Regions from separate parts of the Paenibacillus sp. 7523-1 genome, predicted to be linked through region 1. Evidence: predicted binding sites of a transcription regulator. Region 1 holds the regulator's gene; each other region holds the start of a gene.
The links. Region 1 encodes Rex, which represses fermentation and respiration genes when NADH is low (regulators of the CRP and FNR family bind a similar motif). Its sites were predicted from a motif close to TTGTGAAATATTTCACAA; they were not measured.

Region 1 (2,277 bases):
GACTATCAATCGGATAGCTTGATCACGGACATTACAGGTCTGCTTAAGGATTTGGCAACGCTCAAAGAAAACCTTCGTTTCTTCATGCGAATGGATGATGCCAAAACGGTATACTGGATGGAGGCAAGCGGCCAATTCCGCAGCAAATCACTGCAGCTCTATGCCGTTCCTGTCGATGTCAGTGCGCAGTTGAAGGACATGTTCTTCGATAAAAAGAAAAGCGTTGTCCTAACTTCCGCTACGCTCTCGGTCGATAAGTCATTCCAGTTCATGATTGAACAGCTTGGCTTGCAGGAGGCAGCCGATAATAACCGTTTGCTGACGTCCATGCTGCCGTCGCCATTCCGGTATAGGGACCAAGCTTTGCTGGTCATCCCTCGTGATTTCCCAAGTGTAAAAGGCAGCGTGGGGGATGCTCACTTTGTCGACATGCTCGTAAGATCTCTGGCCGAAACGGCTATTGCGACAAGGGGCCGTATGATGGTGCTCTTTACTTCATACCGAATGCTGCGCCAGGTCTATGACCCATTAAAAGAAGCACTGTCGGGTAACGATATTTCGCTGCTGGGTCAAGGCGTTGATAGTGGCAGTCGTTCCAAGTTAACCCGCAGGTTCCAGGATGCAAAAGCAACCGTTCTGCTGGGCACCAGCAGTTTCTGGGAAGGGGTGGATATCCCTGGCGAGGCGCTAACCTGTCTGGCCATTGTGAGATTGCCCTTCCAGCCGCCGAACCATCCGCTTGTCGAGGCGAAGAGTGAACTGCTGCAGGAGCAGAAAAAGAATCCGTTTATGAAGCTGTCTGTTCCACAGGCTGTCATCCGTTTCAAGCAGGGATTCGGCAGACTTGTTCGTACAGCCAAGGATCGGGGCATTGTCATCGTTTACGATACGCGGGTGATTGAGTCTTATTACGGAAAGTATTTCCTATATTCATTACCCGGTCCCAAAATGGAACATATGCTGACTGAACAGATGGTTCCACGGATTAGCGAGTGGTTGGAAACACCAGCACAGGATGAAACTACGGCGAATTAAGTATGACGTCGTTGCGTAATAAGGGCTTCTCGCTGTAAACTTTATTAGAGTGTGATTCATTCTTGAAGCACTTTTAACTTTATATTTCATAAGGCATCTTGCATAATTTCATTCGGAGACGAAAACGGTTATGCGGGATGCTACATTTTTATTTATCTATCGTGGCCTTGGTAAGGGGGAGCAATGTAATGAAATCAGATAAAATTTCGGAAGCTGTGGTACGCAGATTGCCTGTTTACTTACGTTATTTGAGTGAACTGCATCAACGTGAGGTAGGCACGGTGTCATCACAGGAACTGGGACTACGACTGGATCTTAATCCTGCCCAGATTCGCAAAGACCTTGCATACTTTGGGGACTTCGGTCGCAAAGGCATTGGATATGACGTATCGTATCTAATCGAAAAAATCCGTCATATCTTGAAAATTGATCAGCAAATCAATGTTGCTCTGGTCGGGGCGGGTAACTTGGGACATGCATTATCCAATTACAATGCCTATCTGAAAGACAACATGAAAATTGTTGCTGTTTTCGATGCATACGGCCCTAAGATCGGCAGTCAGATTAACAGCTTGAAGGTACAGCCCATGAATGAACTAACGGATTCGGTCAAAAAAGATAATATTCGTATTGGCATCATTACCGTTCCGGATACCGAAGCTCAGAACGTAGCCGATCAGCTCGTGGAATCCGGCATTGAAGCGATTCTGAACTTTGCACCAACCATCTTGAAAACACCACCGCACGTCCGTATTCATCATGCTGATTTTACAACGGATCTGCTTAGCCTGGCTTATTATCTGGAGAACGGAAAGGACGACGAGGAAGATGACGACAAATAGATGGGTAATTCATAACGGCAAATTTGCTGTAAATAGTGGTACGGAATGGACTGTAGTTCAAGGATATATGGTCGTTGAAGACGACAAGATTGTGCATATTGGTGAGACACTGCAAGATGGAGATGAGAACCTGCCGAAGGTTGATGGCAAAGGACTGGTCTTTTTGCCGGGTCTGATCAATACGCATGGTCACGCAGCCATGTCGCTTCTGAGAGGTCACGGGGACGATCTGGCCCTGCAAGTATGGCTTCAGGAGAAAATGTGGCCTATGGAGGCTAAAATGACGTCTGAGGACGTGTATTGGGGTACCTCCCTTTCTGTATTAGAAATGCTGAAAGGCGGAACAACGGCATTCCTGGATATGTATGATCATATGGATCAGGTGGCAAAAGTGGTTGAA
Region 2 (2,277 bases), on a different contig from region 1:
ATATCCCCAGCGCAGCTCCGTAATCATCGTTTAACCGCAGCAGCTCTGCCTGCACAAGCTGATCCTCTCCCGCCTCCAGCCAGCGGCACAGCTGTTCATAGTGATGCCGTTCCTGTTCGCTGCCTGCACTGATTCCGTAGACTTGCAGCGCAGATTCAACTTCTCCTGCTTTGGCATGAATGGCTGATAGAAACCGATAGTGTGATTGCACACAATCACTTCGTCCGTTCATGATCGCATGTGTAAAGGCCTCCTTCAGGGACGCTGCTGCACGGGAGTCGTCCAGCAAATATTCGTAGGCTGCCAGCAAAAAGGAGATCGTCTCATGCGGCCCCGTTTTGGAACGGAGCTGGCGGTAATAGTCTGCACGCATGCTGCACTGGAGCGGAGTGATGGTGTCCGGTGCTTCGGTAACGGTTTGTCTGAGGGCATGAAGAAAAAGCAGCTCATAATCTCTTAGCGGAATTTCGAGATCATCCTTGTGTATGGAGCCAGCCGGAGACTTGTCTTCACCGCCCAGCCAGACCGCGCGGACGCCCTGAAAGGCCAGCTTCATGTACCGTGTTTCCGAAGACGTGCCGATCAGATCGGCAGTACCAACCAGTCTGGATATGCAACCCTCCCACAGCGGAGAGCTTGCTTCATCGCCTGACGGCTCGGGAAGCAGCACAATGCTGATCTTCGGATGCATCGATTGAACTGCTGTAAGCCAGTAAGGGTGTGCAATGACGGCAGCGGTGCGGTTCTGCTGCAGCAGAATCTCTGCTTCTGGCAGGGTGATTACTGAAATGGCCGGGGGCATCTCTTCAGAACGTTCCTGACTGCTTACATATAAGACCTCTCCCTCGGCCGAGAGCAGGGCAGCAATGTCCGGATAAGGAAAAGTGGACCATCCCCCTTTGCGGGGAAAAAGAATGTACCGATTGGGAGGACATTTGCTGCCATCCTCATTTGACGCTGTTTTCCCGTTGATCTCCGGTATCGATTCAGGCTTATCCATAGGTCATCACCTCACTTTGACTGCATTCTAACGTTCCGCCCCCGCTTCCGGAGGTGTTCCATCTCTCCACATCATATGTACAGCCCTTAAGGCACTTCGCATGATATGTCTGACTCTAGCATATGGGCATGTTGTGCCAAACATGAGCAACTTCCCTGAATAGACGAAGCAGATAAGCCGCATATTAGGCTGAATTTTATCCAATGTGTGACCATCGTCACATTTTTTTCGCAATTCTGATGTAGATTGTGATAATTGTCACATGTACAAAATAGGCAATCTGGCACAATACGTTCATCACGTATTTGGCGGACAGACAGACAGCGAAGGTGCAGCTTCCATGCCAAATGCAAATCACTGCGATGTAAACAGAAAGAAGGGGTAACGGTATGGATCCGATTATGCTATCGCGTATCCAATATGCACTCACAACGATCTTCCATTTCTTTTTTGTACCGCTGTCCATCGGTCTTGTACTGCTGGTTGCCATTATGGAGACGTTGTACGTAGTCAAGGGCAAGGAGATCTACAAAACGATGGCCAAGTTCTGGGGCAAGCTGTTCCTGATTAACTTTGCCGTCGGGGTCGTGACAGGTATTCTGCAAGAGTTCCAGTTCGGCATGAACTGGTCCGAGTATTCACGCTTTGTCGGGGATGTGTTCGGGGCGCCACTGGCGGTTGAAGCCTTACTGGCGTTTTTTATGGAGTCTACATTTATCGGGCTCTGGATTTTCGGGTGGGACCGGTTGTCCAAAAAAGTACATCTGGCCTGTATCTGGCTCGTATTTGTCGGCACATTCCTGTCCGCATTGTGGATTCTAGCAGCCAATTCATTCATGCAGCATCCGGTCGGTTTCGAAATCAACAACGGCCGTGCCGAGATGAATGATTTCCTCGCCCTGCTTACCAATGGTCAGCTGTTGGTTGAATTCCCGCATACGATCTTTGGCGCATTAATGACAGGGGCCTTCGTGGTAACCGGCATCAGTGCGTACAAATTGATGAAAAAGCAGGATGTGGAGATTTTTCGCAAATCGTTCAATATTGCCATCATCATTGGTCTTGTTTCCTCATTCGGTGTGGCGTTCTCCGGGCACTTCCAAGCGCAATATCTGGTGGAGACGCAGCCGATGAAGATGGCAGCCAGTGAAGGAACTTGGACAACAACGGAGGATCCTGCGCCGTGGACGGTCATCGCATCAATAGATCCGGACAAACAGGAGAACTCCGGTGAGATCAAGATTCCTGGATTGCTCAGTTATCTATCCTACAGCAAA
Region 3 (2,277 bases), on a different contig from region 1:
ACTGGCTGACTATGAGCTTACACCGGATGTAGCCATCGTAGACCCTGAATTCGTATATTCACTACCAAAAACAGCCGTTGCAGATACAGGTATGGACGTACTGACACATGCCATCGAAGCGTATGTATCGGTTATGGCAAATGATTACACCGATGGTCTGGCGATCAAAGCCATCCAGCTGGTATTCCAATACCTGGAGCAATCGGCACTGCAAGGGGATAAACTGGCACGGGAGAAAATGCATAATGCTTCGACAATTGCCGGTATGGCTTTTGCTAACGCGTTCCTGGGGATTAACCACAGCTTGGCGCATAAATGGGGCGGACAGTATCACACTGCACATGGACGTACCAATGCAATCCTGATGCCGCACGTCATTCGTTATAACGCGAAAAAACCGACCAAATTTGCATCATTCCCGAAATATTCGCACTTTGTGGCAGATGAGCGGTATGCGGAAATTGCCCGAATTCTGGGATTGCCTGCACGTACTACAGAAGAAGGGGTGAACAGCCTCATCAATGCAATCCGCAAACTGAACAAAACACTCGGTATTGAGGAATCGTTCCAGGAAATCGGATTTGATGCCAAGGACTTTGAAGCTCATGTAGATTACCTGGCCGATCGTGCTTTCGAAGACCAATGTACAACCGCTAATCCGAAACTGCCGCTGGTGACCGAACTGGCAGACGTTTACCGCAATGCCTTCTACGGACGGTTTGAATAAACAGTATCGTAAAGTAGCAAGCAACGAGTTTAAGGTTAAGGCAATAGGTTCAGGGTTCCCCGGGAGGGGAGCCCCGATTGCCGTCTTTTTGTCGATGACGGAATCCGTTGGGAATCCGTTGAACGGTTTGGTATTCACACAATAACGGAGAGGACAGAAAAAACTGAAGAAGCGAAGCGCTCGTCTTTATCAATGGATTTTCCCAATTAGAATAAGAAATGAAAAAAATCCAGTGATAACAGCGATCGGAAGTTGTTCTGGCTGCGCAGTGGCTAAGTGTGAATAATTATGGGGTTCACCCTGATCCTGCAGTGGTGGAGTGAGGAAGTTCACTAACTTTGTGATAAAAATCACAGATGGTGAAACCCGCAAGACGTATACTGAAAATGTAAGAAAAACATCCATCCCGCGGTTCCGGTTCCCATGTAGAGAGAACGTGTTCCGGCTGATATGTGAAAAAGTTCACATTAATCGCGGCTCTGGGCACAGATGAGACGATTTTGCTTGCACCCTGTCATGTGTCCGGAAATCCAAATTTGTGGAGGGATTACTATGTCGGTGATCGAAAAAGACGTAAAACAACAAACAGGCTGGAGAAACTTTACGAAAGGCACATGGACCAAATCCGTGGATGTGAATGATTTTCTGGCACACAACCTGTCTCCGTATTACGGGGATGAAGCATTTCTCGCAGGAGCGACACAGAACACCAAAGACCTGTGGGACATCGTATCCGATCTGACCAAAAAAGAGCGGGATAACGGCGGTGTACTGGATGTGGACGTAAACACTCCGGGAACGATCGTGTCTCACCAACCAGGGTATCTGGATCAATCCAAGGAACAGATCGTCGGTGTGCAAACGGATGCTCCATTCAAACGTTCCATTCAGCCAACAGGCGGAATTCGCATGATGATTGATGCATGTCAGGCTTACGGCTTCGAAATGCCTCAAGAAGTCATTGATATATTTACTAATATTCGCAAAACACATAATCAGGGTGTATTCGATGCATATACATCCGAGATGCGCGCAGCGCGCAAAGCCGGCATCATTACGGGTCTGCCTGATGCTTACGGCCGCGGCCGGATCATTGGCGACTACCGCCGGGTTGCTCTGTACGGTGTGGACTTCCTGATCCGCGCCAAAAAAGGAGAGCTGAACGCTCTTGAAGTGGATGTCATTGACGAAGATGTCATCCGTCTGCGTGAAGAGTTATCCGAACAAATCCGGGCTCTGCAGGAATTGAAGCAGTTGGGCGAAATGCATGGCTTCGATATTTCCCTGCCGGCTACCACAGCGAAAGAAGCGTTCCAATGGCTGTACTTCGGTTACCTGGCTGCGATTAAAGAGCAAAACGGTGCTGCGATGTCCCTTGGACGTGTATCTTCATTCCTGGATATCTACATTGAACGTGATCTGCAGGAAGGCCTCCTGACCGAAGAACAGGCTCAGGAACTGGTTGACCATTTTGTCATGAAATTACGGATCGTCAAATTCCTGCGTACGCCGGACTACAACGAGCTCTTCAGCGGTGACCCGACATGGGT

Region 2: the regulator Rex is predicted to act here: its motif matches at 1,247-1,264, upstream of CHH60_RS16365 (cytochrome ubiquinol oxidase subunit I).
Region 3: the regulator Rex is predicted to act here: its motif matches at 1,178-1,195, upstream of pflB (formate C-acetyltransferase).

The regions. Positions count from the first base shown of each region.
Region 1 is NZ_NPBR01000028.1:106,905-109,181, reverse strand. It holds gene dinG (ATP-dependent DNA helicase DinG) at 1-1,035, shown strand, start outside; gene CHH60_RS26310 (redox-sensing transcriptional repressor Rex) at 1,224-1,877, shown strand; gene CHH60_RS26305 (amidohydrolase) at 1,864-2,277, shown strand, end outside.
Region 2 is NZ_NPBR01000013.1:286,999-289,275, reverse strand. It holds gene CHH60_RS16370 (hypothetical protein) at 1-1,000, opposite strand, end outside; gene CHH60_RS16365 (cytochrome ubiquinol oxidase subunit I) at 1,390-2,277, shown strand, end outside.
Region 3 is NZ_NPBR01000009.1:107,638-109,914, reverse strand. It holds gene adhE (bifunctional acetaldehyde-CoA/alcohol dehydrogenase) at 1-727, shown strand, start outside; gene pflB (formate C-acetyltransferase) at 1,280-2,277, shown strand, end outside.